Regions from separate parts of the Eremococcus coleocola ACS-139-V-Col8 genome, predicted to be linked through region 3. Evidence: predicted binding sites of a transcription regulator. Region 3 holds the regulator's gene; each other region holds the start of a gene.

Region 1 (5,191 bases), on a different contig from region 3:
ACCGTATTTAGGGAATTCGCCTTCAATTTCAAAGTCAACAACTAAACCATTTTCATCACGGATCGTTTTAACCTTAGCATACTTGATGGCTGATAATGAGTCGATAGCTACTGAGAAACCAGCAATACCAGTTGCCATAGTCCGTTTGATATTAGTATCCTGTAAAGCCATTTCAATAGATTCATATGAGTATTTATCATGTGAATAGTGGATAACATTTAAAGTATTGATGTATAGTCCAGCTAACCATTCTAGCATTTGATCGTATTTAGCTACGACTTCGTCATAATCTAAGTATTCTGAGTCAATACCTTGATATTGAGGTCCTACTTGAGTTTTAAGACGTTCGTCAACTCCACCATTGATAGCGTAAAGCAAAGCTTTGGCTAAGTTAGCACGGGCACCGAAGAATTGCATTTGTTTACCAATTTCCATGGCAGAAACACAACAAGCAATACCATAATCATCGCCCCAATGTGGACGCATAACTTCATCATTTTCATATTGGATAGCTGAAGTTTCGATTGAAATTTTAGCAGTATAACGTTTGAAGTTTTCAGTTAAACGTGGTGACCAAAGCACTGTTAAGTTTGGTTCTGGTGCAGGTCCTAAGTTAGTTAAAGTATGTAAGAAACGGAATGAATTCTTAGTAACTAACGGACGACCATCTAAGCCAACCCCAGCAATTGATTCAGTTACCCAAGTTGGGTCGCCAGAGAATAATTCATTATATTCTTGAGTACGAGCAAATTTAACTAAACGTAATTTCATTACGAAATGGTCAACAATTTCTTGAGCTTCTTGTTCAGTCAAAGTACCTTCTTCTAGGTCACGTTGAATATAAATATCCAAGAAAGTAGAAGTACGTCCAAGTGACATAGCCGCACCATTTTGTTGTTTAATAGCTGCTAAATAACCTAAGTATAACCATTGGAAGGCTTCTTTAGCATTATTAGCTGGTCTTGATAAATCGAAACCATAGATGTTACCTAATTCTTTTAATTCATCTAAAGCACGATATTGTTCAGAGACTTCTTCACGAAGACGCATCACATCTTCTGCCATATTTCCATCACCAATATTTGCGAAGTCTTTTGATTTTTCTTCTTTTAGACGGTCAACACCATATAAAGCCACCCGACGGTAGTCTCCGATAATACGACCACGGCCATAAGCATCTGGTAGACCAGTAATGATGGCAGCGTGACGTGCTTTACGCATTTCAGGGGTATAAATATCAAATACTGCTTGGTTATGAGTTTTACGGTAATCAGTAAAGATATGTTTTACTTCTTCATCAATTTCATAACCATAAGATTTAGCAGCATCTACAGACATCCGGATACCACCAAATGGTTGTAATGAACGTTTGAACGGTTTGTCAGTTTGTACCCCAACAATTTTTTCTTTATCTTTATCAAGATAACCTGCTTCATGAGAAGTAATTGTTGAAACAATCTTTGTATCTAAGTCTAAAACACCACCTGCATCACGTTCTTGTTTGGTCAAGTCCATCACTTGATCCCATAACTCAACTGTTTCTTGGGTTGGTGTTTCTAAGAAACTTTCGTCACCTTCATATAAAGTGTAGTTTTTTTGAATAAAGTCACGTACATTAATTTCTTCTCTCCAAGTTTTACCTTGGAATCCTCTCCATTGCTCCATACAATGCACCTCCAAAATTTTTCATAACTTGTGAACTACTTATCATGATTCTATTTTAAATGATACAGAATTAAATTTCAAGTGTTACAGTTAAAAAAGTTGCATATTTCATAAAAGGCTTAAAATTAATAATGAAAACGAAGTCACAATTTTCATAATAAAACTGTTATAGTATATTCTAGGCTTGTGAATTAAATAAATAATTATAAAATGTAAATAAAAAAGAAGCAAACAAGAAGCCGAAAATTTATAATTTCGGCTTTGTCTGCTCTTTCTAGTCACTAATTATTAAACAGTTTTGCTTTAAGCGTATACTTCATCCACATTATGTTTTTCATCAACCACAATAAATAACCGTTTATCTGCACTTACTTTAGCAGACATGAAGATATTTTCAGTACCGCCCTCTTCGTTGGTTGCGAATGGGAAATAAACTAATTCAGGATCACGATTATCCCAATCAAGGGTAATCCATTCAATATCACGATTCTTGACCACTGTTTCAAAAATTCCAACTTCTAACGAACCTTTATTGATATCATTTGTTTCGATGGTATCAGCTTCTGGTAAAATTTCAATTTTTAGTCCTTGAGCTGGGTGAATTTCGATAATATTTCCACCGTTAATGCGGCCAACACTGGTAGAAATACGACGGATCCATAAGTCGCCAATGTGTTTAACATCTACTTTCCAATCGCCACCATTATGAAAATGAAATTTTAAAGATTTTAAGTTTGCAGTCATGAAAATTCCTCTTTTCTATTTATTCGATATAATTAGTTTACCATGAATTTTATAATTTGTTAATGGCATCACATAATTTTCTGAAAATGTTTTCAATAAACTTAATCTGCTACACCTAAAGCAATTTTACCAAAACGACTAATTCGGTCCATCGTCCACATAGGTTGGAAAGTCAACTGAAAGTCTAAGGCTTCAATTTCATCAATTTCTGAAAGTACATAACGAATATCATTTTCTAGATAATCAACAAGTGGACAACCCGGTGTGGTTAAAGTCATAAGCATAGTGCATAAGCCTTTGTCGTCTAAACCAATTTCATAGACTAAACCTAGATTAACAATATCAATTCCCAATTCCGGGTCAATGACCCGATACAATTGATTAACAAAATCTTCCCGCAGGCTTACGGCACGGTCTTTCCAAACAATACCATATTCTTTTTCTTCCATTATGTCACCTCTTTTATCAAATATTATTTTAGCAAATTAAAATAAGACTCGCAAAATTTCTGAGAGTCTTGTTAACTTATCTAGATTCTTGACTATCTTCTAGTGGCCACCTCCGGGCATCATCCTCATCGAGGTCATATTTGATTCTAAGCTTGCGGTCAGTTCAAGACTTTCTTGTCCATTTGAACATGAATAAAGCCAAGCACTTGCCCACTAGCTTCATTCTGGTAAACATAAATAAAATGGTGGCCCCTATCCTGGCTTAATTTTTCAATTTGTCTACTAACTAAATCAAGACTAGCATCATAACCAAGGGCTATATCACAGATATGACGGATTGATGCGGCATCGCTTGTTCTTATCTCTCTAATCAATTTATATCACTCCAGCCTACTTCAATCTTTAATTATTGACTGATAATAATTTACTTTTCAAAATTAATATTTGCTGTATAAACACCAATTAGTATAATGATGGCCCCAAGAATCTGCAATATAGAAATGCTTTCACCTAAAATTAAGTTGCCAGCAAGAATTGAAACCACCGTCGAAATTCCAACAAAAGATGAGGTACGATTGACACCTATTTTGGAAATTGCATAATTTGACAAGAAAAAGGCGCCGATGGAACAAGCAAGCCCTTGATAAATAACCGCCAGTGAAAAAGTCTGATCCTTAAATGGAATCATTAGAAGACTGCTTAACTGACCTTGCCATAAAGCCTCGCCCAGGGCTAAAGAACTGAAACAAAGGGCTCCCATTAATAGCATGATATAAGTTATTTCTACATCTGAGTAGTCTACAGCTTTTTCAACAAAAACACTATACAAGGCATAGGCTAGGACTCCCATTAATAAAAAACTATATCCTATAATTGATAAACTAGAGGAAAGTCCCAAAGCTGCTATGATTAACAGCACCCCAAATAAAGTGGTTAAAATACCTATTATTTGAAATTTACTTGGTATCTCTTTCAAGATGAGCGAGGAACAAATTAGAGAAGCAATTGGGATACACGCTAATAAAATACCACTTTCAGAAGCAATGGTATGATTAATCCCCACCGTTTCCCCCAAAAAATAGAGACAAGGACTAAAGATTGAAACTGAAAGTAAGGGCTTTAACTTTTTACCTTTCAAATTTACTTTGATGAAGCCGAACATAACCATTAAGGTCATTATGAAGAAAGCTAACACAAAGCGCCAACCTAATAGTGCCAAGGCGGTGGCTGATCCTGTAGCGGATTTGGTAAACAGATAGGACAAGCCAAACAGACTTTCACAGCAAATAGCCGCCAAAGAACCGCGCCATAAATTTTTACTTGCTTCTAGTTCCATTAATATCCCCACCTATTTAGATTGATAACATTTTTATTATCCAAAAGAATGTTCTTGTATAACAGCATCTCCGCTTAAAATTATCTTTGTAAATATAATTTTATATAAAAAACACCTACTAAAGTAGGTGCTCAACTTCAAATCTCAATTACATTTGTTTGATATCCAATTGCTTCAATAAATTTGAATAAATCTGGTGTTGCTACAAAAATAGTTTTTTCATTGGTGTTAGGATGGAAACTCATCCGTTCCTCATCTACGATTTCTTTATCAAAAAAGACTTGGATATCATGGTCTTCATTATTTAATAAGCCAAATGGTGAAACGACTCCGGCTGGCAAAGCCATCTTTTCAAATAAACTATCTTCGGAAGCCATCTTCATTTTCTTCTCTTCAACGATTTCAGCAAAGCGATTCATATCGAGACGTTTACCATCATCCATAATTAAAAGATAGAAATTCTTCTTCTTTTTATTGGTTAAAAACATGGTCTTAGTTCTAACCCCTTCGATACCTTCAATAAATAAATCAGCCTGTTCAGTCGTCAGAGCAGGTTCATGTTCTACCAATTGGTATTGAATACCCAATTCTTTTAGTTTGTCGATAACTTTATCAAAAAGTTCCATAAGCTTTCCTCCTCTTTAGTCTATATTTGTATTATACCATAAAGCTAACAAACCATTCCTAAATACAGAGTAAAACTCATGTAGACATTTTTAACTATAGTTTTCCCCCATAAACTGGGAAGAAGCCAAACTCACCGTAATTTTCAATTAATCACTCCTTACGCATATTTTACGAAAGAAGACTACAGCTTCCCAATCTTCTGTTTTAACTTTTAACCTGTTGATGCGTCCAACTTTCTTTAGCAGCAAAAATCTTAGCTGTGATAAAAGCTATAATGCATCCTAAAACTATTCCTCCAAGGATATCCGTAGGATAGTGCACATAAAGATAAAGCCTAGAGTATGAAATCAGAATAGCTAATAGCATAGCT
Region 2 (5,191 bases), 110 kb from region 3:
TAGAATTTGAGACCATTAAGTTTTCGGGTGGCCGTCGAGGTTTTTCAGTCCAGGTGGCGCCCCGGGCAATTGAACAAGTAATTCCGGTGACTTTCCAAGATTTAAAAACTCAGGACTAGGAGGTAGAATTATGGCAGATTTTAGCTTTGAAATTGAAGAGCATTATGGTCAATTATCAACCAATGCCAAGGGTTGGGCCAAGGAACTCACTAAGGTGGCTTGGAATGGCCGTCCAGCTAAGTATGATATTCGTGACTGGGACCCAGATTATGAAAAAATGGGCAAAGGCCTTACTTTTACTCATGAAGAACTTAAGATCCTACGGGATTGCTTGAATAAAATGGATTTAGACTAAAAATCTTTTGCATTCTTTAAACATTCGTGGTATCATCATTGTGTTGCACATTGCGCAGAATAACTGTGAGCTAGCAAATAGCTTACGGCAGAAAGGAAGTATTAGTATGAAACAAGGAATTCATCCAGACTATCATCCAGTTGTCTTCATGGATACAACAACCGGTTTTAAATTCTTATCTGGTTCAACCAAATCTTCTCAAGAAACAGTTGAATGGGAAGACGGTAATTCATATCCATTAATTCGGATGGAAATCACTTCTGATTCACATCCATTCTATACTGGACGTCAAAAATTCACGCAAGCCGATGGCCGTGTGGACCGTTTCAACAAAAAATACGGTTTCACCAACAAGGACTAAGCTTAAAGAAGTTAAAGAAAAAGGGACTGGGCTTTTTTGCCCAGTCCCGCTTTTTCATTTTAAAATTATAATAATACAACGCAGTAGTTGACTGGATGGAAGCAGCGTCGCAATGCGACTTGTTCCGTTCTAGTCAACTGTGGAGAGCGGGCAGACGAAGCGAAAATCACAGATTTTCTACTTCTTGCCCGCTCCCTTTTTTTGGTTAGAATTCCAATTAATTTAGGTTTAACCTGCAATACTGATGACAATTGGAGCTAAAATACCTGCTAGGATAACTGAGGCAATAGAGACGGTGACAAAACCAGCAATCAGCATTTTTGGAGCAATTTCATGAAGGAGTGGATCATGCATTTGGTATGCATATTTAGTATCTTATTCCTACAGGTAAGGTGGCAGTCAACCTAGGACCCTTCATGACCGCCGCAGATGTTTTCAAAATTACTTTTATTGGTAAAGGCGCCCATGCTTTTGAACCGCAAGCAGGCGTTGATTCAGTCGTCATGGCCGGACAATTTATTAGCAATGCGCAGAGTATTGTGTCACGGGCCGTGGATCCGCAACAACCAGCCGTTTTAACCATTGGTAAGGTGAATACAGTGGATGGGTGTTTTAATGTGGTCTGCGAGGAAACGGTCTTGGAAGGGACCGTCCGGACTTTCCATAATGAAGCCCTTGATAAGATGGAAGCGGCCGTAGCGGCTTATACTGACCATATTGCCGCCATGCATGGGGGGCAAGTTGAAGTTGACTATACCCGCTTACTGGATGCGGTCCACAACCAAGCTCAAGGATCTGAATTATTAGGTCAAGTGGTGACCGATCTTTATGGCGCAGATACCCTTTATCCAAGCAAGCCTATTATGGCCTCTGAAGACTTTGGCTATTATTCGCAAGCAGGCAATGGCTTATTTGCTGTAGTAGGCTGTGGGAATGCTGCTAAAGCGACTAATTATTCTCACCATAATGCCCGCTTTGATATTGATGAAGATGGTTTAGATTATGGTGCGACCCTATATGCGACCTATGTCTTAGCTTACCTAAATCAAGCTAAATTTTAGAAAATTTGTTATTATTAAATAAAGGAGTGTGATAGTTTGAAACAATTTATCGTTAACCCATCTTATTGGGACCTATTTCCAGATGCAGTGATTAACATTCTAGTCTTAGAAGGTATTGACAATCATTACCAAGGTAACGAAGCTGAATATGAAGCCCTTCTGAAAGAAGGTGGAAAAGCAGCCCAAGCCCATTTAACCGAAGATACCTTCTCACAAAACCCAGCCGTTGCTATTTGGCGGGAAGCCTTTAAAACCTTTAAAACCAAAAAAGGAGCGCGGTCTTCAATTGAAGCCCTCTTAAAACGGATTAGCCAAGGGCATGAATTCTCACCTATTATTCCCTTAGTCGATATCTATAACTATGCTTCCCTTAAATATGGCGTGCCAGTGGGCGGTGAAGATATTGATAAAATGGCGGGTGATATCCATTTGGGTACAGCCCAAGGCGGCGAAGCCTTTTTACCTCTCGGTTCTGAGGAAGATGCCCCAGCCTTGGAAGGTGAAGTGATTTATTATGATAGTGAAGGCGCCATCTGTCGGTGCTTGAACTGGCGCGAAGCGCAACGGACCATGTTGACGGAAGATACGACCAATGCGTTTATCATTGTAGACAATGCTTCAAGCCAACAGGCTGAAGCAGCCGGTCAGGCAATTGCCGAGATTCAAGCCTTGGCTGAGAAACTATTAGGGGTTAAGGGTAAAATTCAGACCTTAACCAAAGAAAATCCCCAAGCAGATTTAATGTAAAAATAAAAGAAGTCTATAAGTATGACTTATAGACTTCTTTTTTTATTTTAATTTCGTTCATGTGAAAATTAAATAAAAATAACACTTACAAGCAGCTATTTGAATGATTTTATTAATAATGATTTGTGAAAAAATATAAAACATTATAACTTTACCTTATAGTCACTCTGTCTTTTTGTTATTTTATTTCTATCCTGTTTCTTGATAAAGTATATTTATAAATGATATCGCTTACATTAGAGGTATCTTTATCTTGCTTAAGTTATCAAAAGATTAGGAGGGAATTGTATGAAAACAAAGTTAACTGAAATGTTGGGGATCAAATATCCTCTAATTCAAGGGTCGATGCAGTATATGTCTTTAGCTGAATTAGCCTCTGAAGTATCTAATGCCGGTGGTCTCGGCTTAGTTCCTTCGATGGCCTTCCCCAATGTAGATGCCTTACGAGCGGAAGTTCGTAAAATGAAGTCTTTAACGGATAAGCCTTTCGGCTTTAATATATCTCTAGTTCCGGAAGTAGTCATTCCTCAGATGATTTTTGATTATATCAATGTCTTGATTGAAGAAGTGCCGGTCATCGAGACGTCCGGACAACGTCCGGGTAACTTTATAAAACCGATTAAGGAAGCGGGCATCCCAATCATCCATAAAGTTACCTCAATTAAGCATGCCTTAGCAGCCCAAGCGGACGGGGCAGATATTGTCACAGTAATCGGGACTGAAGGGGCGGGCCACCCTGGTTTAGACCAAGTACCTGGTTCTATTCTCTGGGCTAAGGCGGCTGAAGAATTAGAAGTTCCTGTTTTAGCTGCTGGTGGGATTGTCGATGGTAAATCCATGTATGCTGCCATGTCCTTAGGCGTTGATGGCATCCTAATGGCTTCGCGTTTTTTAGCTTCCGATGAAGTCAAAGCACCCCGTTCTTTCAAAGAAAAATTGATTACCTTACCTGAAACATCCACCGTGTTAACCATGAAATCCTTAAGGAATGCCATGCGGGTGGTTCATAACAAGCAAGCCCAACGGATCCTGGATGCGGAGGCTGCCGGCGCGACTTTAGAAGACTTGATGCCTTTAATTTCAGGCAAGGCGTCAAACATTGCTTTAATGGAAGAGCGGTATGACGATGCCCAGATGACGGTTGGTCAAGGTGTAGGTCGGATTCGGGAGATCAAACCAGCCCGGGAGATTGTGGCTGAAGTCATGGCTGATTTCTATGCAACTCATGATTATATGAAGGATTTAGTAGGTAAAGATTAGTCTCTGTTGAGAGGTACTATTACCGAGTTAGCAACTTTGTATCTTATTCGACTACTAGTCGATATTGTTAAAATAAATTTAAAAAGCAGGACTGGGCAAAGAAATCCCAGTCCTGCTAATTTAAATTAAAATTTATACGATACAAGGCAGTAGTTGACTGGATGAAAACCGCGTTGTGAAGCAACTTGTTCCATTCTAGTCAACCTTGCGGGGGCGGGGAATCAAAGTAGCTGAGTTCACTGGTTCAATCAGCTACTGGAGCACTTGGAGCGAAGTGACTTAGTGCTCCAGTAAGCGAAAATCACAGATTTTCTACTTCTTGCCCGCTCCCACTTTTAATTTTCTATTTGAAGTAAAGGCTAGAAGAAAGTATTTAAGACAAAGGTTAGTAAGGCAATAGCATAACCCGGTGGGTCGATATGAGTTTTGGTATTAGTGTTCAAACCACGTGCGACTAGTTCAAAGACCGCCCAAGCAACCACCCCAAAGATAATCGCAATCGCATAGTTATTAAAGTGAGCCATAGCTAAACCAGCCAATAAACCAACATGGTGACCTACTGGGAAGTCAGCTCCAAAGATGGTAAAGAAGAATAGGAAGGCACCAAAACCAAAGCCAAAGAATGGTACGTTGGTCACAGAGGTCACATAAGCAATGACGGCAGCATAAGCAGCAGACCAAAGAATTCCAAAGATAATTTCTTTACCAGAAATAGCTAAACGACTTTGACCATTTTCAACAGGGCTTAATAGACTTTGCTTACCAAAGACAAGACGAGTAATAATTGAACCGACTACGATACCGACAGCACCCCCATCGGCTTGGATGCCCAGAACATTAGTAATTAGATAAGCAGATAGGTAACCGATGACTGCAAAACAACCACCGACTAGAAGCGCCATTGGTTCTTGAACGCCAAAAGGTGCACGGTCAATATCAGTTCCTTTGAAACCGCCAATTTCTTTGCTACCTAGGTAGGCAGTTGCAGCTACTGCACCGGTAAAGGCAATATGGGGACCAAAGAAGTAACCAAAAGCTACATCATTGAGGAAGGCATCAGATCCGGTTGCCACCATGATGGCAGAACCAACGAGAACAAAGAAACCACAGAGCCCGATGGCCGGGATGGCACCAATGGCAGCCCCGAAGACGCCACCAAAGAATGCAAGAATAAGAGATAATAAGTCCATAATTTCACTCCTTAAAAAATTATAATAACCTAAGCTTATTATAGAGGAATGCCCTTAATTAAACCACTAATACTTACTTATATTATCCTTAAGCTTTGGTCATACATTTACCTACCCATTTTGACTTGATTCAGCGTGGGTAAATCATGGTTAAGCAAAAATCCAGGCCCAGCTATAAGCTGTTGCCTGGATTTCTGTCTAAGCGAAGGGGATTGCT
Region 3 (5,191 bases):
TTTTTGCCTAACAATCCTTCAACAATAATTGACTGACCATAAGCTCTAATATATATTTAAATTAAAGTACAAAAGATTTGTTCACACACCATGCTCGCCTAAAATAGCTATAGATAAGGAAGCGCAACTCCTATGAGCTGAATTGACAAGCAGACTTGCTAGCATGTCACCCCCTTTTCCACCTATACTTAAGCCATAAAAAAGGAGGAATTCATATGATACTCGCTGATAAAATAATTGAACTTCGCAAAAAAAATGGTTGGTCTCAAGAAGAATTTGCTGAAATGTTAGGCGTCTCACGGCAGTCTGTTTCTAAATGGGAAGGTGCTCAATCTACCCCCGAATTAAACCGGCTTATTCAAATGTCTAAAATTTTCTCAGTTTCCACCGATTATCTTTTAAAAGACGATGTTGAAAATCTTGACCCAGAGCAAGCAGATCTAGAATGGTTGGAAGACCGACGGAAATTCTCTTTAGAAGAAGCCAATAGCTACTTAAAATTAAAAGCAGAAAGTCGACCTATCCTAGCTGGCGGCATTTCACTCTTAATCTTATCACCAAGTATCCTGCTCTATACAGCCCTCGGCGCGGAAACAGAAAACTTCCCTCTCAGTGAAGATATGGCTACCCTCATTGGAGTGGCTACTCTCTTACTAGCAGTTGCGATAGGGGTTGGGTTAATTATTTTTGCCAATCAGAAAGTAGCTAAGTTTGATTTCTTAGAAAAAGAAATGATTGATACCGAATATGGGGTGACTAACCTAGCTCGTGACCTGAAAGAAAAAAGCCACGACCAATATGTTTTTCGACTCATCCTAGGTATCGGTTTGTGTATTGTTTCGGCTATCCCAATTCTGATGATTGAACTCTTTGATCAGGCTAAAACAAATGTGGGTATTTTTATTATTATGACCTTAGCTCTAGTAGCAATCGGGGTCAATTTAATCGTCCAGACACTCGACCAACGGGAAGCCTATGATCAACTCTTGCAAGAAGAAGATTATTCACTAGAAAGTAAACGCCGTAGAAGTTGGTCCGGCCCTATCTTTGGTGCTTACTGGACACTCATTGCTATGGTCTACATCGCCTATTCCCTTTATACAGATAATTGGGCTTGGTCCTGGGTCATTTGGCCATTTGCGGGTGCCTTTTCAGGGGTCATTGAATTAATTGGTGATAGCTTCAGTAAAAAACGTTAAAGATTCTGTCTGAACGAAAAAATAGTGGGACTAGGCCTTTTTGCCTAGTCCCACTATTTTTATTCTTATAAATTATCTAAATCTCAGGTAATTCACCGTTGCCATGAATATTATTATCAATAAAGTAAATCAAAGTTTGTAATTCATTGGTTAAATCGACATTTTGCACGACCACATTTTCTGGGACTTGGAAACGTAAAGGAGTAAAGTTCAAAATACCTTTAATACCCGAAGTCACTAGGCGGCCAACCACATCTTGGGCATATTCTTGCGGAACTGTTACAATCATGATTTCAATCTGTTGGTCTTGAATTTGTTGTTCCAATTCATCCATGGCATAGATAGGCACGCCTGAATGGATCGTCCCTACAATCTCAGGATTAATATCGAAACCAGCTGAAATACGAATATTGTGGTTTTTACGGAAATTATAATTTAAGAGAGCATTCCCTAAATTACCCACCCCAACTAAACCGACAGAGGTTAGACGATCTTGGTTAAGGATTCGGGTAAAGAAATCAATTAAATAGTCAACATCATAGCCGTAGCCCCGTTTACCTAAGGCACCAAAATAAGAAAAATCGCGCCGAATGGTGGCTGAATCTACTTTGACAGCTTCACTCAATTCAGTTGATGAAACTCTTTTTTTACCAGAATTTTGTAAAAAACGTAAGTAACGATGATAAATAGGTAAGCGCAAAGCAGTTGCGCGCGGAATAGGTTTTACCATATTATGAACCTTCTTTCACAATTTAATATTTTAAAAATAATTTGATTATTCAGATTAATAGTTGAACTACCATAAATTTATAATAACTAATTTTTTGTGAATTTACAACCTTATTCTCTGATTATTCACAATTTTTATGTGAAAACGGCCCCTATAGTTTTCATAATCATTAAGCTATAATTAACAAGAATGAAACCGCTAGCAATATTTTTATGATAGAAGTCTCAATAAAATTTGCTTTTTGTGATTTATTCACATTATATTTTAATTTTTTGTTTTTTTATCTTATTATCCCATACTTTAAGTAAGTTGATATAAAAAAGGAGTGAGACATCTGTCCCACTCCTTAAATTTATACCTACTTAGTTAATAATCTTTACTTATTTAGCAGCCGGATCCTTCAAATCATCTGTCCACTCAATTAAAGGTTTTCGACTCCGTTTTTGAAAGTCAGCATAGCCTTTACCATCAGGATTGTATTGAATCCAAGTATAGTAAGGATCATGATAGTGAAAAAATTTATAATTATGTTTAATCCCTTCTTCAAACCATTTTTCTTTGGAGGAAATGACATCCATTGGATAATCATCCACTCCTGTGACCCAGCCAGGGTTATTTTGGGCGACAGTTTGGAAGAGATCTGACATTTGAATCATATAGTCGCCATCTTGGTGTAAACGAACAACAGATTGGCCGCGTGAATGACCACCCACATGGAACATTTCAATAGCTCCATCCGCTAAAGACAGGTGGTCTTCAAAGGTTTCAACTTGGTCTTGGACAGGTTTCCAATTAAAGTCTAAATAAGTATTTTTAGTCCGTGAATTAGGATGGCGGACGTCATACCATTCTCGGGCTTCAGCATAAATTTTTGCATTTGGGAACTTAGAAACTATTTCCCCATCTTTTAGGGCAGTTAAACCAGACATATGATCATTATGTAAGTGAGTCATCAAAATAATATCAATATCTTCTGGAGTTAAATCTAACTTAGCCAAGCTTTCATCAACGTAGGATTTTTGGCCTTCGGCTCCTTCGTTGCGGAATAGCTTTTCCGGTTGGGTTTCAGGGGTCATAGAAGCATCGATTAGATAATTTTTGCCTTGGTATTGGACTAAGATAGGGTCAGTATTGGCAGTAATCATGTTCTTATCATCATTAGGATAACGCTTAGCCCAGACCGCTTTAGGAACAGGCCCAAAAATCCGGCCTCCATCCGAATACTTTTGTACCCCGTCTAAAAAATAAAGATTCATTTCGTGAAATTTATAATGATCCAAAATTTCTTCCTCCATTTATATTTTGAGTGTATTTAATGTTATAATGAGCCTAACATATGACTAGTATAGCAAAACGCTTACATATATAGAAATAATATGCTTATTAAGGAGATAGATATGATTCTACTGCAAGTCAATCAAGTGGCTCGGCGCTTTGCCGATAACACCCTCTTTGAAGGCGTGTCTTTTAATATCCAAAACCGGGACCGGATTGCCTTGGTCGGCCGTAACGGAACCGGTAAGTCGACCCTCATCAAACAAATCATGGGTCAGGAACCCCTATCTGAAGGCGAGATTACCCAGGCTAAGGGCCTTAAGATCGGCTACCTAGAACAACATGTTGCGGTCGATTCCCCCCGAACCGTTTGGGAAGAAATGGTCTTTGCCCTCCAAGATAAATTAGCCCTCCGTGACCAAGCCCAAAAAGCTGCCGAAAACTTAGCCGAATTAGCAGACCAGCCGGATAGTCCAGCCTATAAAGAAGCACTTCGTCAATATGACCAAATCCAAGAAAAACTCAATGAAGAAAATGTCTACGCCATCGAGTCCGATATCCGGACTGTCCTCCACGGCTTCCACTTCTATGAAGCGGACTATGACCTACCGGTCGCTTCCTTATCCGGTGGTCAGAAAACCCGCTTGGCCATGTCCAAGCTCCTCTTAATGGACTATGACCTATTAGTCTTAGACGAACCAACCAACCACTTAGATATGGGTACCTTGAATTGGTTGGAAGGCTTTTTGCAAACCTATAAAGGTGCCCTTTTAATTGTCTCGCATGACCGCTATTTTCTTAATAAGGTGGCCAACCAAGTTGTAGAATTACGCAACAAAACCGCCCACCTTTATAAAGGTAACTATGACTATTACCTTAAAGAAAAAGCCGCGCGGATGACCCAAGAGATTAAGACCTATGAGAAACAACAAGAAGAGATTGCCAAGCTAGAAGATTTTATCCAAAAAAATATCGTCCGGGCCTCAACCACCAAGCGAGCCCAAAGCAGGCGCAAACAATTAGAAAAAATGGACCGGATTGCTAAACCCCTAGCCGATGAAAAATCCCCTCGGATTATGTTTTCGGCAGCCAAACAGTCTGGCGACCGGGTCATTGAAGCCCAAGACCTAGCTATCGGTTATGATCCGAAGGCAGAGCCGCTAGCCGACCATATTAATTTTGACCTCCGCCGCCAAGAAGCCTTGGCTATCGTAGGACCCAATGGAATTGGTAAAACCACCCTATTAAAAACCTTAATCCACCAATTGCCACAACTAGCTGGTCAAATCATTGACGGTACCAATGTGGACCTAGGTTACTACGATCAAAATGTCAACCACCTAGATCCTAAACTCACCGTCTTAGAAACCCTATGGCGGGCTCATGACACCACCGAAGAATGGAAAATCCGAGCCATTCTCGGGTCCTTCCTCTTTAGTGGTGAAACCGTTGAAAAGAATGTCGCCATGTTATCTGGGGGCGAAAAAGCCCGGCTTAGCCTGGCCTTACTAGCCACCCAGCATGACAACACCCTTTTGCTTGATGAACCAACCAACCACTTGGATATTGACAGTAAAGAAGTATTAGAAGAAGCCTTAATTGATTTTGATGGCACCCTCCTTTTTGTATCCCATGACCGGTATTTCATCAACCGAATTGCCACCCAGGTCCTAGAAATCTCAGAAGAAGGCACCAAAGTCTATCTAGGTGATTATGATTATTACCTCCGCAAAAAAGCTGAAGCCAAAGAATTTGAGGCCTTAAAAGCAGATGATGGTGTAAGCAAAGAAACGAGTCAAACCACCGACACGTCTGCAGCTACAAGTAGTTCCCAACAACGGTCTTATGAAGAAGACAAACGTCTTAAGAAAGAATTACGGCAATTACGGCAAGCCGTCCAAACGGCTGCTGACCAAGTAGACCAACTCGACCAAAATATCAACCATCTCCACAGTCAAATGCTTGAAGCCAATAATAGCAATGACCA
Region 4 (5,191 bases), on a different contig from region 3:
AAGCCTTCTTAAGTTTTATTGGTATTGGGATTCCCGCTCCTCAGGCTTCACTAGGAACCTTAATTAATGATGGCTATCAAACCTTCCGTTTCTTACCTCATTTAATGTGGTATCCAGCCTTAATGATTTCTGTCCTGATGTTGTCCTTTAATATTTTAGCGGATGGTTTACGGGATGCCTTTGATCCAAGAGAGGAGGAATAGGCAGCTATGACAAATGATAAATTATTACAAGTAGAAAATTTAGCCCTTTCCTTCAAAACTTATGATGGCCTAGTTCAAGCCATACGTGGCGTGTCTTTTGAAGTAGCTCCCGGTGAAACCCTGGCTATTGTGGGTGAATCTGGTTCGGGGAAAACAGTCACAACCCGTGCTCTAATGGGACTATTGGCTGATAATGCCCAAATCGAATCAGGAAAAATTATTTATAAGGGAGAAGACTTAGTTGGTAAATCTGATAAAACCATGCAAACCATTCGGGGAAATGAGATTGCTATGATTTTCCAAGATCCCATGACGGCTTTAAATCCAACCTTGAATATTGGCCAGCAGATTACGGAAGTTTTAATCAAAAAGCGGGGCATGTCTGCTAAAGAAGCTCAAGCAGAAGCCATTCATTTATTGGCGGCCTGTGGCATTGTTGAGCCAGAAAAACGACTGAAGCAATATGCTCATCAGTTTTCAGGTGGCCAACGACAACGGATTGTCATTGCGATTGCCTTAGCAGGGCAACCAGACCTCTTGATTGCCGATGAACCAACGACGGCACTCGATGTGACTATCCAAGCTCAAATTATTGATTTATTAAAAGACTTGCAGGCTAAATTTGGCATGGCTATTATTTTTATTACCCATGACTTGGGTGTAGTTGCCAAGGTAGCTGACCGGGTTGCCGTTATGTATGCTGGTAAATTTGTCGAAATGGGATCAGTAGATGATATTTTTTATAATCCTCAACACCCCTATACTTGGGGGTTGTTAACCGCGATGCCCACAGCTAATTCTCAGGGTCAGCTTTATGCCATTCCAGGCACCCCGCCTAGCTTATTGAATCCACCACAAGGTGATGCTTTTGCGCCTAGAAATGAATATGCTTTAGCCATTGACTTTCAAAAGCAGCCCCCATTATTCCAAGTGTCACAAGACCATTTTGCTGCTACCTGGTTACTTCACCCGGATGCACCTGATGTGGAACCACCAGTCAATATTAAAGAAAGATGGTCTTATTTTAAAGAGAAGAAAGTAGGGGGATTCGATGCCAACAAATAAAGTTTTAGTTGAAGTGAGCCATTTAAAACAATATTTTAATCAAGGCCGTCCCACCCAAGTCAAAGCTGTCGATGATGTCTCTTTTGAAATCTATCAGGGGGAAACTTTCGGATTAGTGGGTGAATCTGGCTCAGGCAAATCCACGGTAGGACGGGCCTTAGTTAATTTATATCAACCGACTGCTGGTAAAATAATTTTTGATGGCCAAGACCTTGCCAATTTAAAAGGACGTAAGGCAGCTCTTGCCTTTAATAAGCGAGTCCAAATGATTTTTCAAGATCCCTATGCTTCCTTAAATCCCCGTAAAAAGGTTAAAGATATCATTGCAGAAGGGATTGATATTCATCACCTAGCAGCCAATGATAAGGACCGGACGGACCAAGTCTTTGAACTTTTAGAAGAAGTCGGTTTAAATAGAAATCATGCCAGTCGATACCCTCATGAATTCTCGGGCGGCCAACGGCAACGGATCGGTATTGCCCGAGCTTTAGCGGTTAGACCTGATTTTATCGTGGCTGACGAACCTATTTCAGCCTTGGATGTCTCAATCCAAGCCCAGGTTATCAATCTCTTGGAGAAATTAAAAAAAGAAAAGAATTTAACCTTCTTATTTATTGCTCATGATTTATCCATGGTTAAATATTTTTCTGATCGGATTGGAATGATGTATCATGGCCGTTTACTAGAAGTTTCTGAGGCAGACCAATTATATGATCATCCCCAACATGCCTATACCAAGTCTCTCTTATCAGCGATTCCTCTACCTGATCCTGACTATGAGCGGAACCACCAACGGATTCGCTTTGATCCTAATAGCTTATCAGCTCAAGCTGAATTAAAGCAAGTGCAACCAGGCCATTGGGTTGAGCGTTAATGTTAACTTTATACAAATTTTTACCACTTATGACCTTTCGGTTCTTAAGTGGTTTTTTGACGTCAAAATTATAATTTGATTAAGAACAAAATTTTAAAAAGAAATTTTAATGGGAATAAACACTTTAAACATTAAATCACAAAGTCTTTAATCATTAGTTTAATAAGCACAGATTAATAAACTGAAAATCAAGCTAAATGTGACTGGAATGGACTTTTTATTTTGATTTATAAAATAATAGTACAGTTTTAAAATACTGTACTATTTCACAATATTTAAAATTATTGATAACAATCAATCAGTGGCTTTCGATAAGTAGATACAAAAAGCTGATAAATCGGTGGTTTTATTAAAGAAAAACACTCAAAAACCACACTGGTTCTAAGAGGGAATTCTTGCAAACAAGCTAGATAAGTGATAAATTTGTAGCATAGATTAATACAGTTTTTTTACTGTGTATTATTATTTTCAGAGAGGAAGAAACAATTCATGGCTAAGCAAGCGAATAAAGTTACTTTTGAAGCATTGTTAGACCCTCAAAATTTTGATTTTGAGACAGTTCAAATTTTGAATGAAAAAGGAGAAGTCGTTAACCCTGATTTAATGCCAGAACTAACCGATGAAGAGTTAGTTAAATTTATGGAGGATATGGTTTTCTACCGTGAATGGAATGATCGGATGAAGGCTTTTAGTCGCCAAGGTCGTCTAGGTTTCGTTGCTCCAACCTCAGGTCAAGAAGCATCTCAACTTGGAACTATTGCAGCAACAACTTCTGATGATGTTATTTTCCCAGGTTACCGTGACTTACCACAATTAATGCAACATGGTTTGCCAAGATATAAAGCTTTCCTATGGTCTAAAGGTCACGTTGAAGGTTCTCAATATCCTGAAGACTTCCATGCTTATCCACCACAAATTATTATCGGTGCCCAATATGTTCAAGCAGCGGGTGCTGCCCTCGGTATTAAGAAAAATGGTCGTAAAGCAATCGCTATGACTTGGACAGGTGACGGAGGTTCTTCTCAAGGTGATGTATATGAAGGTATGAACTACGCTGGTGCCTTTAAAGCGCCTGCTGTCTTCGTTATCCAAAATAATGGTTGGGCTATCTCAACGCCTCGTGCATATCAAACTGCTGCTCCAACCTTAGCTCAAAAAGGTGTGGCTGCTGGTATTCCTGGTATCCAAGTGGATGGTATGGATATCTTAGCTGTATATGCAGTTGCTAAAGCAGCCCGTGAATATGCGGTTGAAGGTAATGGTCCAGTTTTAATTGAAACCTTATGTTACCGTTATGGTGCCCACTCCTTGTCTGGTGATGATCCTAAACGTTACCAACCAGAAGGTGCTCAAGAACATTGGCGTGGTCTTGATCCGTTAAACCGTTACCGGATCTTCTTAACTGAAAAAGGCCTTTGGTCTGAAGAAAAAGAAGCTGAAGTAGTGGCTAATGCCAAAGAAACTGCTAAAGCAGCAATTAAAGAAGCTGAATCTGTAGCTCCTCAAAAAGTATCTGATTTCTTGAAGAATATGTTTGAAACGCCAGATTCAATCATTGCTGAACAAATTGAACAATACGAAGCAAAGGAGAATAAATAATGGCACAAATGACAATGATTCAAGCGATTACTAATGCTTTAGATATCGCTTTAGCAAGTGACGAACGCACTTTAATCTTTGGTGAAGATGTGGGTAAAAATGGTGGGGTTTTCCGTGCCACTGAAGGCTTGCAAGATAAATTCGGCGAAGACCGTGTTTTTAATACTCCGTTAGCTGAATCAGGTATTGGTGGTTTATCAATTGGTCTCGCTCTTGAAAATTTCCGTCCTGTGATGGAAATTCAATTCTTCGGCTTCGTTTTTGAAGTCCTTGACTCTGTAGTGGGACAAGCAGCTCGGACCCGTTACCGGATGGGTAATACCCGTAACTTACCAATTACCATTCGTTCACCATTTGGTGGTGGGGTAGCTACACCAGAAATGCATGCGGACTCCCTAGAAGGTCTGATTGCTCAATCTCCTGGTATAAAAGTCGTAATCCCATCAAACCCATATGATGCAAAAGGTTTATTACTTTCTGCAATTCGTGATAATGACCCTGTGGTTTATTTAGAACATATGAAATTATATCGGTCATTCCGTGAAGAAGTGCCAGAAGATGACTATACGATTCCTTTAGGAAAAGCAAAAGTTGTTAAAGAAGGTACTGATGTTTCAATTATTGCTTATGGTGCCATGGTGCGTGAAGCAATCACAGCAGCAGAAGAATTAGAAAAAGATGGTATTTCTGCTGAAATCATCGACCTAAGAACCGTTTACCCATTAGATATTGAAGCCTTAGTTGCAACAACCGAAAAAACTGGTCGGGTAGTTGTAGTACAAGAAGCTCAACGTCAAGCCGGTGTCGGAGAAAAAGTTATCTCTGAAATTTCTCAAAGAGCTGTTTTATCACTGAAAGCACCGATTGGTTTTGTATCTGCACCAAATACAGTCTTCCCATTTGGTATGGCCGAAAAAGATTGGTTGCCAAATGCTAACGATATTGTTGCAAAAGTAAAAGAGACAACAGATTTCTAATAGGACACCAATCGAGCTCTCAAGTAAAAGGAAGGAAGAATAAACAAATGGCATTTAAATTCACATTACCTGAATTAGGTGAAGGAATTCATGAAGGCGAAATCGTTTCGATTCTCGTTTCTGAAGGTCAAGCAATCTCTGAAGATGACATTATTTTAGAAGTACAAAACGATAAGGCAGTCGAAGAATTACCAACTCCAGTAACTGGGACAGTTAAGTCAATTAAAGTTTCTGAAGGTGACGTTGTGACCGTGGGTGATGTCTTAATTGAAATTGATGCTGAAGGTTATGAAGGTGAAGATTTACCTGAAGAACCAGCTGTGACTGCGGCGGCCGAAGAAGATTTGCTAGCTACTAAAGCAGCTGACCAACCTGGCCAAGCGAGTGGCTATTTTAACTTTACCTTACCTGAATTAGGTGAAGGAATTCATGAAGGTGAAATCGTATCTTGGTTAGTATCAGAAGACGATACA

Evidence for each region. Region 3 encodes Rex, which represses fermentation and respiration genes when NADH is low (regulators of the CRP and FNR family bind a similar motif). Its sites were predicted from a motif close to TTGTGAANTANTTCACAA; they were not measured.
Region 1: pflB (formate C-acetyltransferase) is a predicted target of Rex. The motif match lies at 1,850-1,867, and genes of this name have one in related genera.
Region 2: HMPREF9257_RS07535 (NAD(P)H-dependent flavin oxidoreductase) is a predicted target of Rex. The motif match lies at 2,648-2,665, and genes of this name have one in related genera.
Region 4: pdhA (pyruvate dehydrogenase (acetyl-transferring) E1 component subunit alpha) is a predicted target of Rex. The motif match lies at 2,397-2,414, and genes of this name have one in related genera.

Annotation. Positions count from the first base shown of each region.
Region 1 is NZ_AENN01000001.1:12,496-17,686, forward strand. It holds gene pflB (formate C-acetyltransferase) at 1-1,665, opposite strand, end outside; gene HMPREF9257_RS00065 (hypothetical protein) at 1,969-2,409, opposite strand; gene HMPREF9257_RS00070 (metal-sulfur cluster assembly factor) at 2,511-2,858, opposite strand; gene HMPREF9257_RS00075 (hypothetical protein) at 3,017-3,232, opposite strand; gene HMPREF9257_RS00080 (DMT family transporter) at 3,283-4,194, opposite strand; gene HMPREF9257_RS00085 (prolyl-tRNA synthetase associated domain-containing protein) at 4,332-4,820, opposite strand; gene HMPREF9257_RS00090 (phosphatase PAP2 family protein) at 5,026-5,191, opposite strand, start outside.
Region 2 is NZ_AENN01000017.1:164,800-169,990, reverse strand. It holds gene HMPREF9257_RS07560 (aminoacyl-tRNA deacylase) at 1-119, shown strand, start outside; gene HMPREF9257_RS07555 (YdbC family protein) at 131-355, shown strand; gene HMPREF9257_RS07550 (type B 50S ribosomal protein L31) at 462-716, shown strand; gene HMPREF9257_RS09545 (hypothetical protein) at 945-1,070, opposite strand; gene HMPREF9257_RS07545 (M20 metallopeptidase family protein) at 1,133-1,777, shown strand; gene HMPREF9257_RS07540 (B3/B4 domain-containing protein) at 1,814-2,524, shown strand; gene HMPREF9257_RS07535 (NAD(P)H-dependent flavin oxidoreductase) at 2,813-3,784, shown strand; gene HMPREF9257_RS07530 (DUF7973 family transport facilitator) at 4,144-4,974, opposite strand; gene HMPREF9257_RS09455 (ATP-binding cassette domain-containing protein) at 5,191-5,191, opposite strand, start outside.
Region 3 is NZ_AENN01000017.1:58,502-63,692, forward strand. It holds gene HMPREF9257_RS07025 (helix-turn-helix domain-containing protein) at 216-1,199, shown strand; gene HMPREF9257_RS07030 (redox-sensing transcriptional repressor Rex) at 1,276-1,929, opposite strand; gene HMPREF9257_RS07035 (MBL fold metallo-hydrolase) at 2,310-3,209, opposite strand; gene HMPREF9257_RS07040 (ABC-F family ATP-binding cassette domain-containing protein) at 3,327-5,191, shown strand, end outside.
Region 4 is NZ_AENN01000011.1:32,992-38,182, reverse strand. It holds gene HMPREF9257_RS03285 (ABC transporter permease) at 1-203, shown strand, start outside; gene HMPREF9257_RS03280 (ABC transporter ATP-binding protein) at 210-1,268, shown strand; gene HMPREF9257_RS03275 (ABC transporter ATP-binding protein) at 1,255-2,142, shown strand; gene pdhA (pyruvate dehydrogenase (acetyl-transferring) E1 component subunit alpha) at 2,632-3,741, shown strand; gene HMPREF9257_RS03265 (alpha-ketoacid dehydrogenase subunit beta) at 3,741-4,718, shown strand; gene HMPREF9257_RS03260 (dihydrolipoyllysine-residue acetyltransferase) at 4,766-5,191, shown strand, end outside.